DNA from 3 places in the Corynebacterium limaceinasi genome. Region 1 is predicted to be linked to each of the others. Evidence: riboswitches for the same ligand, from Rfam matches in the RefSeq annotation. Region 1 holds a riboswitch; each other region holds the start of a gene.

Region 1 (4,081 bases):
TTAGCGGGTTGACGTTGCGCAAGAGATTAGGCACCGTGCACCTCCACCTGGTGGTCACCCAAGGCTTCTATAAACAGCGGGTCATGGGTAATGGAGGCAATGGTGGTGCCGTCATCGGCCAATTGGCGCAACAAGCCCACCAATTCCACGAAGGTGCCGGGATCCTGGCCAAAGGTCGGCTCGTCCAAGAGCAGCACCTCCGGCGCGGTCACCAGAGCCGTTGCTACCGAAAGCCGGCGCTTTTCGCCGCCGGATAGCGTAAACGGATTGGCCTTGAGCAAGTGCCCCAAGCGCAGCGATTCCAACAACTGGGCGATGCGTTCCTCTGGGGGATCAACGCGCATGACCTTGGGCGCGACCCGCAATTCCTCTTCCACGCTGCGGGAGACAAATTGGTGTTCCGGATTTTGGAAGACGAAACCAATGCGGTCCGCCAATTCGCGGGATTTCCACCGGGAAGGTGGGCCCTTCACGCCGCGGCGGATGAAGTCAGCGACCCCGATTTCCCCGGACTCGGCCGGAAGTAGCCCCGCCATAGTCATCAGCCACGTGGATTTTCCCACGCCATTGCGGCCGGTAATGACGGTCGACGCCCCCGCCGGCAGGGAGATGGACCGCGGTGGCCCATAGCGGGTTACCAAGTCCGTGCTCCACAGCGCCGCGTTGGACTCATCGAGGGCATCGCTTGCCAACGACCGCGCCTGCGGGAGGCCGGTGACCTGGCGCTTGCGGGCGGCATCGGCAAAGGGGGCATCGGAAATAATGCGCCCATCCTTCAGCTCTACCGCGCGGTCCAGCACGCTTTCCCACGCCGCATGCTGATGCTCGACCACCACCAAGGTGGCACCCGTGTGCTCTACCAGCTTGCCGACGGCCCGCACCACGTCCTGCGCCCCTTCCGGATCCAGGTTGGCGGTGGGCTCGTCCAATAGGACCACGCCCGCGCCCATGGCGATGACCCCGGCAAGCGCCAGGCGTTGCTTCTGCCCGCCGGAGAGGTGCTCGGTGGGAAAATCCAGGTCCACATATGGGCCAACCAACTCTTGGGCTTGGCGCACCCTGCGCCAGATCTCCTCGCGCGGATAAGCTAGGTTCTCGCAGCCGAAGGCGATATCATCGCCCACGCGCGCGGAGATAACCTGGGAATCCGGATCCTGCAGGACCAACCCCACCGGAATGGTCCGGCCCGGTTCTTCGACCGTGCCCGCAGAGTCCTCCAAGGTGATGGTGCCGGTTCGCGTACCTTCTTCATCAGAGCCCAAGACGCCGGCGATCGCCGCCAAAAGCGTGGACTTTCCGGAGCCGGAATCCCCGCACAGCAAGACCTTCTCACCGGGTTCGATGACAAGGTCTATGTCCTGCAGCGCCGGTTGGGAGCGCCCAGCGTGAGTCCAGCCGTAGCCGCGAGCCGATATTTTTGTGGCGTTTCCTGCTAAGCGTGAAAAATCAGTCACAGCGGTCTAAGCCCTAAGCGCGCTGTTCGCGGCCTACTGCAAAGCGGTCAAGGGCACCGGTCTTTGCCAATGCCTTCACCACATAGAAGCCCAGGGCGCCGGCCAAGATGGCACCGGAGATGGTCAGGGTGACCAAGTAGATAATATTGAACTCGAAGGACTTCGCGAGGTTACCGGAGGTAAACAGCTCCAGGACGAAAGCGCCCCAGCCTGCTGCCATACCGGCCAGGATGGTCACCCCAAGGTTGAACTGGCGGTACATGAAGATGGCGAAGATGATCTCCACACCGATACCCTGTGCCAGGCCCGAGTACAGGGTGCTAATGCCCCACTGCGAGCCCAAATCGGCTGACACCGTGGCGGCAAGGACCTCCACGTAGACTGCCGCACCCGGCTTGCGGATGACCAATCCACCCAGGATGCCGCCTAACAGCCAAATGCCCGTGGCCAAACCGCCAAGGCCCGGCGTAAGCGCATCCATGGCCTCATACCAGGCATAGCCCACGGCATTCCAGCCCAAGAATACGAAGCCACAGGCAACACCCAAGACGGATGCCACCACGATGTCCACCACGCGTCAATTCAAGTTGCGCTTTGGCGCTGCGGACGCAGCTGCATTAGTAGTCATTATTTCCTCCCTCTCGCCGGAATTACCCGGATCAGGTTCAACGGTTCACCGCGTTATATCGCAGTATCTCAGCCTTCATTTCTGTGCCGGGGCGACCTGTGCGTCCGCGGGCCCACAGATTCTGAAAGCTCCCGTGTAATGGTTTAAATCAAGTAGTCTAAGGCCCACATTTTACTTATCTGGGCCACAGGCTTTACTCATACTAGCAGGCACGCATACGGGTCCCCGTAACCGATTCGGCGGCCGAATCAGGCATGCGCAACCGTGACAACAACCCCAACAACAAGAGCCCCCGCTTACCGTATGCACGGAAGCGGGGGCTCTAATTGAACGCGGTGCCGAGGGACACGAGCGCCTAGGACTTAGAAGGTGAAATCCTCATCCAGCGGAACGGAGGCGCCGGTGAATTCACCGAAGCCATCATCGCCGTAGATGGAATCGCCGTAAGTCGGAATCGAGTATGCGGCGTTGCGCGCAGCCTCGGTCGGCTTGACGGAGATATTGCGGTAACGGGAGATACCAGTGCCGGCCGGGATCAGCTTACCGATGATGACGTTCTCCTTGAGGCCGATAAGCTTATCGGAGCGCTTGTTAATAGCGGCATCGGTAAGCACACGCGTGGTCTCCTGGAACGAAGCAGCGGACAGCCAGGACTCGGTAGCCAAGGAGGCCTTGGTAATACCCATGATCTCCGAGCGCAGCTGCGCCGGCTCGCCGCCTTCTGCAACCTGTGCAGCGTTCATCTGCTTGGCCTCAGAAAGGTCGATCAGGTTGCCCGGCAGCAGCTCCGTGGTACCGGCGTCGATGACGGTACCGCGGCGCAGCATCTGGCGGATGATGATCTCGATGTGCTTGTCGTGGATGGCCACACCCTGGGTGCGGTACACGGCCTGCACCTCGTTGATGAGGTGCTGCTCCACGCCACGACGGCCCAGAACCTCGAGCACGTCGTGCGGGTCAGCCGCACCACGCATCAAGCGGTCACCGGTCTCAACGTGGTCGCCGTCCTTCAAGGAACGCTCGATCATCGCATCCGGGTTGGACTCCATCGGGCGACGCACCTGGGCCAAGCCCTGGCGCTTGGAGAGCTTCTCGTAGATCACGTCATCAGAACCATCATCCGGGGTGATGGTCATGGTCCAGAAGTTGCCCTCATCAGACAGGGACACGGTGCCGTCCACGGAAGCAATTGGTGCGCGGTTCTTCGGGTTACGGGCCTCGAACAGCTCCTGCACACGCGGCAGACCACCGGTAATGTCGCCACCAACACCACCCTGGTGGAAGGTACGCATGGTCAGCTGGGTACCAGGCTCACCAATGGACTGTGCAGCCACGATGCCGACGGCCTCGCCGATGTCGACCAACTGACCGGATGCCATGGACTTGCCGTAGCACTTAGCACAGACACCGGCCGGGGTCTGGCAGGTCAGCACGGAGCGGACCTTGACGTCGGTGACCTTGGCATCGAGAAGCTTCTGCGTAAGCTCCTCGGTCAAGTCTGCACCAGCCTCTGCAACGACCTCGCCGCTTTCGTCCTTGACGTCGGTGGCAAGCACGCGACCGGAAGCGGAGGTCTCCCACAGCTCGGAGAGGACGACCTTGTCGCCGGAGACCTCGCCGATAGGAACGCGCACGCCCTGGCGGGTGCCACAGTCCTCTTCGCGGACGATAACGTCCTGAGCAACGTCCACCAGACGGCGGGTGAGGTAACCCGAGTCAGCGGTACGCAGCGCGGTATCGGCCAGACCCTTACGGGAACCGTGGGAGTTGTTGAAGTACTCCAGCACGGACAGGCCTTCACGGAAGGAGGTCTTAATCGGACGGGTGATGTAATCACCGTGCGAGTTCACAACCATGCCCTTCATACCGGCCAGCGTCCAGATCTGACGCATGTTACCGGCAGCACCCGACTTCACAATCATTGGAATTGGGTTGTAATCCGGGTAGATGCTCTCAACGGCCTCACCGACGGTGTCGGTAGCGTCCTTCCACAGCTCCA
Region 2 (4,081 bases), 870 kb from region 1:
CAGCACAGTGTGCCCGTCGATGCGCGTTGCCGCCGTAGCCACGAAGCGAACCCCGGCGTGCTGCAGGTATTCCAACAGGCACGCGCTGAACATGCGCGGGTTGATCTGGTGATCGCCCGGGATTTCCACTGCGGCGGCCAGCTGGGGGCTGAGCCCAGGCTCTAGCTTTCGGGCCTGCCGAAGTGGCAGCGCGTGGGCATCCATGCCGTGTTTCTGCTGTAGCGCCAGCAGTTCGCGGATGTGCACGCCATCGGCGCGGTCGGCGCCCACCACCAGGGTGGATTCACGGCGATGCCCCGTCGGAGCGGTCGTTTTCGCACTCAACCTGGTTAGCAAATCCGGGAACATCTCGCCTGAAGCAACCATCAGCGGGTACAACGGCTCTTGCCGGTATTGCACCTCCGCCACCGGAGCCAGCATGCCGCCGGCCACGAACGTGGCTCCGCTAATGGGGTGGGGATCGATCACCACGATTTCCCGTGGGTCGACACCCGCATCCACCAGCTCGAATGCGGTGCTAAGCCCGATGATTCCCGCGCCAATGATGGCGTGCTCGGCATTATTCATGTGAACCTGTGGCTGCATTCGCGCGGTCGAAAGCTCGGACAACCGTGGTCGCCAGCGCCGCCGGATCGTCGGAGTCCATAAATGCGCGCACAATCGCGACACCAGCCACACCGGTTTCCGCCAGCGCTTCGGCGTCGGTGGCTTGCACATCACCAATCGCCACCACCGGAACGGCCGAAGCCGCGACGAGCGGGGGATAGCCTTCCAATCCCAGCGGGGCTCGACCAGAGGATTTCGTGGGCGTGGGGCGGAACGGACCCGCACCGATGTAGTCGATCACATCGGCGTACTCGTTAGCACCCTGCACGAGCTCGAGGGTGCCGGTGGTCAACCCGATGATCGCATCCTCGCCAAGAATCTGCCGTGCCAGGCGCGGATCCAGGTCGTCCTGGCCGATGTGTACGCCGTGGATATTGTGCTTACACATTAGCGCGGCGGCCACGTCGACTCGGTCATCGATAAGCACCCGCGTTGCTGAATTGGCCTCTTCGACCGCCGCCGCCACGTCGATAGCAAGCGCGGTCAGATCGCGCACGCTAATGGGCTTACTGCGAACTTGAATCACGCCCGCGCCACCGGCTGCTGCCGCTGCGGCAACCTGTACGACCTTCTCCTGCGGTGCGCCCGTCACGTGGTAGCACCGCAGGTCCAGCTGGTTAGCGCTCACTGTACGCCGCTGCTTCCTTCTGCAGGTCCTCAGAAACTTCCTTGGCCTCGTCCCGGTTTAGGTAGAGCTTGGATCCTGCACGACGGAACTCCTCGGCCATTTCTTCTTCGCCCTCGGCATTAGTGAAGTGCTCTTCGTCCACACTCTGGCGGCCGAAGCCCGGCAAGCCGAGGTCCTTGACTAGCGATTGCTTTTGGTCGGTGGCCAGAGCCTCGTCGATCTTCTCGCCGAACGCGTCGCGGATATCCTGGCTGATGCGCATGGAGCAGAACTTCGGTCCGCACATCGAGCAGAAGTGGGCGGTCTTCGCCGGCTCCGCGGGCAGGGTTTCGTCGTGGTAGGACTGGGCGGTATCCGGGTCCAGGGACAGGGCGAACTGGTCGTGCCAACGGAATTCGAAGCGCGCCTTGCTCATCGCATCGTCCCACTCGTGGGCGCCAGGGTGGCCCTTGGCGACGTCCGCCGCGTGCGCGGAGACCTTGTACGTGATCACGCCGGTCTTCACGTCATCCTTGTTCGGCAGACCCAGGTGCTCCTTCGGGGTGACGTAGCACAGCATTGCGGTACCGCCCATGGCGATGTTGGCTGCACCGATGGCGGAGGTGATGTGGTCGTAGCCGGGGGCAATGTCGGTAACCAGCGGCCCCAGGGTGTAGAACGGAGCGCCGCCGCACCATTCCTGCTCCTTTTCGTTGTTGACCTGCACCATGTTCAGTGGCACGTGGCCCGGGCCTTCGACCATGACCTGAACGTCGTACTCCCAGGCGCGGTGGGTCAGCTCGCCGATGGTCTTTAGCTCTGCGAACTGGGCTGCGTCGTTGGCATCGGCGATCGAGCCGGGGCGCAGGCCATCGCCAAGCGAGAACGCGACATCGTACTTGGCGAAGATCTCGCACAGCTCGTCGAAGTTCTCGTACAGGAAGGATTCCTTGTGGTGGGCCAGGCACCAGCCGGCCATGATGGAACCGCCGCGGGAGACAATGCCGGTCACGCGCTTGGTGGTCAGCGGCACGAAGGGCAGGCGCACGCCGGCGTGGATCGTCATGTAATCCACGCCCTGCTCGCATTGCTCGATCACGGTATCGCGGAAGATTTCCCAGGTCAGATCCTCGGCCACGCCGTCGACCTTCTCGAGGGCCTGGTAGATCGGCACGGTACCGATCGGCACCGGAGAGTTACGCATGATCCACTCGCGGGTGGTGTGAATGTCGTTGCCCGTGGATAGATCCATTACGGTATCTGCGCCCCAGCGCGTAGCCCAGCGCAGCTTGTCTACCTCTTCGCGGATGGAGGAGGTCACGGCGGAGTTACCGATGTTGGCGTTGATTTTCGTGTTGAAGGCATTGCCGATGATCATCGGCTCGGATTCCGGGTGGTTGATGTTATTCGGGATGATCGCCTTGCCGGAAGCAACTTGCTCCCGCACCTTTTCTACATCGCAGTGTTCGCGCAGTGCGACGTATTCCATTTCCGGGGTGATAATACCCTGGCGTGCGTAGTGCATCTGGGTTACGCGCTTGCCGTCTTTGGCCCGCAGCGTCTCGCGGCTTATGCCCTTCCACTCGTCGCTGGCCTCGCCACGCTTGAGGGCGCGGTTACCGTCGTCCAACAGGTTGCGTCGACGCCCCTCGTAGGCCTCCACATCGCCGCGAGCTTCGATCCACTCGCTGCGCAGTGCCTCTAGCCCCTCGGTCGGCTCGGCCCACGGGCCACGGGTGCGGTAGAGCTTCTGCGGCGCGTTCGGTCCGGTCGGGGAATCGTCCAGCTGAACCTCGGTCTCCGGCACCTCAAGGGTGAAGGTCTTGCCGAAGGACTCCACCTGCTTTTCGATGGGGGCGAAGCTGTGCTTCGGGTGGATTTCCGCACCGTACTCGTCGTTCGGGATGGTGGTACGGGTGTGCTGGGCAGACGTATCCGTCATAGTTGACTCTCCTCATTCTTCCTTCGCTGGTTCTAACCAGGCAGGTTCTAGCGGTACTCGCGCAGGTGTACAGCGCGATCTCAGCTCGATACCTCGAGCGCCCGTGTTCGGTTGCGCCTTCCACTGTAACGCACAGCACGCGAGGGTGAAGATATGGGCTAGGGGATTGACCGAGGGGACATCGGCAAGCAACATCAGGGAGTCACTAAATAGGTTGTCTGGGGTACGGGTTAGACTAAGCAGCATGATCGATCAGAAGCTCCTAGAGATCCTCGTGTGCCCCATCGACAAGCAGCCGCTGGAGGATCACGGCGACTATTTGGTGAACCCAAGGCTGAACAAGGCCTATCCGGTGCAGGATGGTATTCCGGTCATGCTGGTCGACGAAGCCAAGGACTGGCCCATTAAGTAGAGCGACGCGCTCTGGAAAGAAAACACGTAATAGGCAACAAGGGAACACCTACGTATGAGCAACACCACGAACATCATCGATGAACTGCAATGGCGCGGGCTGATAAACCAGTCGACAGATCTAGAGGCATTGAAGGAAGCCGCAGAGAGCCCGATCAGCTTGTACTGCGGTTTCGACCCGACGGGAAGCTCGCTGCACGCTGGCCACCTCGTGCCGCTGATTATGCTGAAGCGCTTCCAACAATTCGGTCACCGTCCCATCGCGCTGGCCGGTGGCGCGACGGGAATGATCGGTGACCCACGCGATGTCGGAGAGCGATCCATGCTCTCGGAAGAGCAGATCGCAGAGAATATGCAGGCAATCAAGGACCAACTTGAGGCCTTCGTCGACTTCACTGAGGCGGGCGAGTCCGCAATCCCAGCAGTGATGGTGAACAATGCGGACTGGACTAGCCAGATCAACGTCATCGAGTACCTACGCGATATCGGTAAGAACTTCTCGCTGAATACCATGC
Region 3 (4,081 bases), 930 kb from region 1:
CGAGCGGTGCAGGTGGTCTACCGGCCCGCTGCCCTTGCCGACGGCCAGCGCATCCGCATTGGCAATCGCCTCGTGCAGCCAATCCGTCGACCATTCGAGGGCGGTTGCGGCATCATCGCCGGCACCGAGCCGCGTTGCGAGGGCAGAGGAGAGGGAGCAGCCCGTGCCATGGGTATTCTTGGTCTGCACTCGAGCCGATTCCACGCGGTGCACCTTTCCATCTGGGGTGACCACTGCATTATCTGCAATCGCCGAGTCAAGGTGCCCGCCCTTGACGATGACCGCAGTATCCGCCTCCGCAGCCCATGCCTGCGCCACTTCGATGGCGTGGTCCAAATCCTTGGCTTCCTCCGTCTGCGTGAGTACGGCCAGCTCCTTGAGGTTGGGCGTGATGACATCAGCGCGGGAGCACAGATCGCGCACCGCCTTTTCCGCCTCGGGGGCCAAGAGGCGGTCGCCGCTGGTGGCCACCATAACCGGGTCCAAGACCACAGGGACGGACGGGTCAATGTGGTCGAGGAAGGTGGCCACGAGGTCGGTGATGTTGGCATCGGCAAGCATGCCGATCTTGATGGCGTCGATGTCTACGTCCTCGCGGACCGAATCAAGCTGCTCCTGGAGGAAATCCAGCGGCGGGACGTGGACGCTGCGCACGCCCTGGGTATTCTGGGCCACCAGCGCGGTGACCACGCTCATTCCATACCCGCCCGCGGCGGCGATGGACTTCAGATCGGCCTGGATGCCGGCTCCGCCTGTGGGATCGGTTCCAGCAATCGAAAGAATACGGGGATAGGTTCCTTTAGCCACGGTAGGCCTCCTTTAGGTTGTGTGCTGCGGCTGCCGGGTCATCGGCAGCCATGATGTCGCTGACCACGCAAATCCCTGCGAATTCGCTTCCGGAAAGTTCGTGGGCATTGTGTGCCTTGATGCCGCCGATGGCGACGGACTCGAGGCCGCGTTCGCGCGCCGCGGTGGCAAGGCGCCTGGCGGCCTCAGCGCCGATTCCCGCGGGTGCATTCTTCTTGGTCGCTGTCGAGTGAACCGGGCCAATGCCAATGACGTCGGGGGCTTGCTGCGGATCGATGGCGTCCAATTCCTGCTGCGTTCCCACCGAAAGCCCGATGAGCTTATCGGGACCGAGCAGAGCACGGGCTTGGGATAAGTCCATATCGTCTTGGCCAATGTGCAGGTGGCAGCCTACCCTGGCCGCGACCTCGGCGCGGTCATTGATAAAGAGCGGGACGTCGCCCAAGACCTCCAGAAGCTCGCGGGCGGTAGCCTCGACCTCCTCGTCGCTGGCATCTTTATCGCGCAATTGCACGACGGTCGCCCCGCCACGCACCGCCTCTTGCACGATGGGAACGACCTGGTCCCGCCCGCCGGCGAGGTCTGGGTCGGTGATGAGATACAGCGTCCAATCGATGTTCATGCTAGCCCCGCAACGTCCGCGACCTCGGAGGCAGAGATGCGCTCTTCGATGGCATCAGTGGTGAGCTCATGCAGCGCATCGAGCCAAGCAACCGCAAAGGAGCCAGGCGCAATAGATTTCTCCGCGGCAACGCTGCCCGCGGCCCCGACATGCGCATGCGCGGCGATGATAGCCGCGAATGGATCCTCCCACGCTGCCAGGTAAGCCGCGCAGATGGCGCCTATCGAACACCCCGTTCCGATGACGTTTTGCAGCATCGGGTGCCCAGACTCGAGGCTTACCGCACGCGGCGTTTCGCCAGCCTGCACGATGAGATCCGTGGGGCCAGATACGCCGATGACGGCCTCAGTTTCGCGGGAAAGTTTGAGTGCTGGTTCCAGCGCGGCCTCCACGCCATCGGTGGATTCCACGCCGCGCCCGCCGGCTCCGGTTCCAGCCAAGGCGATGATTTCGGAGGCGTTGCCGCGAATCGCAGTCGGGCCCTGCGGCAAGACTTCATGCATGAACTCGGTGCGCTTTTCCAGCCCGCCCGCACCGACGGGGTCAAGGACCCACGGGGTTCCGGCCGCGGTCGCACCGGCGATTGCCTCACGCATGCCTGAGTATTGCTCGGAATTCGGCGTGCCGCAATTGATGAGCACGCCGCTGGCGATCTTCGCAAATTCTTGCGACTCTTCCGGAGTATCGACCATGGCTGGGCTGGCACCGATAGCCAATAGTGCATTGGCAGAGATATTGCTGACGACCTTATTGGTCAAGCACTGAATAAGTGGAGCGGTTTCGCGCACCGCATCGTGGGCACGCAGAAATGATAAGTCCACAACAATCCCTTCGCTAGTTCTAACTAAGTGCAGGTTCGATGGGTTTTTCTCAGCCACGGTGCGTGGCACCCCATGTTGTAATGTCCAAGCCTAACAAAAATGGGAAAATAGGAACGAAAACCGCAAAAGCCGCCGCCCACAGCCCCGCAGGAGGGGAGTGGGCCGGCGGCCGGTGCCGAAGAAAGTTTAGTTCTTTTCTTCTTCTGCCTCGTCGATGAGGTTGCGGGCAATGCGCTGCTGGGTAGTAATTTCCAGGTTGCCTCGGTTGCGGGAGAGGATATTAGCTGCCCAGTTGACCAATACGGCCAAGCGGCTGCGCAGGCCAACGACGTAGGTCAAGTGCAGTGCCAACCAAGCCAACCAGCCTGGGAAGCCGGAGAACTCGGTCTTGCCCAGCTTCACGACGGCATTGAAGCGAGTCACGATGGCCATGGAGCCCTTGTCGAAGTACTCGAAAGGTTCCTTTTCATCGGCGGTGGACTCCTCGTCCACCTTGGTCTCGATGAGCTTGGCGACGTGCTCGCCGCCCTGGATGGCCACCTGTGCCAAGCCCGGCAGGCGGTTCAGGGACATCATGTCACCGATGATGTAGACGTTGTTGAAGTCACCAACGGTCATGTCATCGTTGACGGACACGCGGCCGGCGCGGTCAGCCTCGACGCCGGCCTGGTCAGCGACCATCTTGCCCAGCGGGGAAGCAGCAACACCGGCGGACCAGATCTTGGTTGCGCCCTCCAGGGTGACCTCTTCGTCGGTCTTCATGTTCTTGTAGGTCACGGAGTTTTCGTTGACATCGGTCACCATGGCGTTCAGGCGAACATTGACGCCTTCCTTCTCCAGGGTGCGCTGGGCACGGCGGCCCAGGCGCTTGCCAAACGGTGGGAGTACCTGTGGCGCGCCGTCCAGCAGGTAAATCTTAGCGGCGGAGGTGCCGTAGGTGGAGTAGACATCGCTAAGCGTGCGGTTAGCCAACTCAGCAATCTGGCCGGTGAGCTCCACACCGGTCGGGCCGGCGCCAACGATGATGAAGGTGAGGAGGCGCTCGCGCTCAGCGGGGTCATCGGTAAGCTCAGCTTTTTCGAAGGCCGAAATGATGCGGGAACGCAGCTCCAAGGCATCATCCAAGGTCTTCATGCCAGGTGCAAACTCCGCAAAGTGGTCATTGCCAAAGTACGACTGGCTGGAACCAGCGGCGACGACGAGAGAGTCATAGGAGTAGGTGCGCGAAAAATCATCGAGCTCGGCCGTAACCGTCTGGTCTTCCAAGTTAATGTCGGTTACGTTGCCGTTGACAAAGTCCACATTATCCTGGTTGCGCAGGAGCTGGCGGGTTGAGGGAGCAACCTCACCTGCGGAAATCATGCCGGTTGCCACCTGGTAGAGCATCGGCTGGAACAGGTGGTGGTTCTTCTTATCGATGAGGGTGATCTCAACATCGGCGTTCTTCAACTTCTTCACAGTGTTAAGACCGCCGAATCCACCGCCAACCACGACAACGTGGTGACGGCTTCCGTTTGGACGATAAGGGGTATCAGTCATGGAATTAATGCGACCTTCCTCGAGAAAGCTTAATTTAAGTACCCGTATAGTGTAAACGCTCGTCACATAACGTGCATACTTGATACCCATTTACATGCGTTTCGGGTTTCCTTTCCTGCGGAGCGTCTTGACCGAAACCGCTCAGAAACTGGCTAAAATTAGCCCACACCGTGACCCCTTGCACCCAGGAGCGCTCCCCAAACCATGAGTTTTTCCACCCCCGAGCATTTACGCTCCATCGACGCGGAGGCATGGCCCAATATCGCGACCGTGCCATCGCAGCGCTGGGCGA

The links. Region 1 has a riboswitch for thiamine pyrophosphate ahead of ACLI1Q_RS01880 (ECF transporter S component). Riboswitches for the same ligand answer to the same signal wherever they lie in the genome.
Region 2: linked by a shared signal. The riboswitch ahead of thiC (phosphomethylpyrimidine synthase ThiC) and the one ahead of ACLI1Q_RS01880 (ECF transporter S component) in region 1 are both predicted to bind thiamine pyrophosphate.
Region 3: linked by a shared signal. The riboswitch ahead of thiM (hydroxyethylthiazole kinase) and the one ahead of ACLI1Q_RS01880 (ECF transporter S component) in region 1 are both predicted to bind thiamine pyrophosphate.

The regions. Positions count from the first base shown of each region.
Region 1 is NZ_CP177100.1:372,530-376,610, reverse strand. It holds gene ACLI1Q_RS01890 (energy-coupling factor transporter transmembrane component T family protein) at 1-34, opposite strand, end outside; gene ACLI1Q_RS01885 (ABC transporter ATP-binding protein) at 27-1,454, opposite strand; gene ACLI1Q_RS01880 (ECF transporter S component) at 1,468-2,028, opposite strand; TPP riboswitch at 2,072-2,227, opposite strand; gene ACLI1Q_RS01875 (DNA-directed RNA polymerase subunit beta') at 2,445-4,081, opposite strand, start outside.
Region 2 is NZ_CP177100.1:1,245,956-1,250,036, forward strand. It holds gene thiO (glycine oxidase ThiO) at 1-567, opposite strand, end outside; gene ACLI1Q_RS06130 (thiamine phosphate synthase) at 560-1,234, opposite strand; gene thiC (phosphomethylpyrimidine synthase ThiC) at 1,224-3,155, opposite strand; TPP riboswitch at 3,157-3,270, opposite strand; gene ACLI1Q_RS06140 (Trm112 family protein) at 3,400-3,567, shown strand; gene tyrS (tyrosine--tRNA ligase) at 3,622-4,081, shown strand, end outside.
Region 3 is NZ_CP177100.1:1,305,547-1,309,627, forward strand. It holds gene ACLI1Q_RS06415 (bifunctional hydroxymethylpyrimidine kinase/phosphomethylpyrimidine kinase) at 1-807, opposite strand, end outside; gene thiE (thiamine phosphate synthase) at 800-1,429, opposite strand; gene thiM (hydroxyethylthiazole kinase) at 1,426-2,250, opposite strand; TPP riboswitch at 2,238-2,333, opposite strand; gene ACLI1Q_RS06430 (NAD(P)/FAD-dependent oxidoreductase) at 2,437-3,789, opposite strand; gene ACLI1Q_RS06435 (class I SAM-dependent methyltransferase) at 3,994-4,081, shown strand, end outside.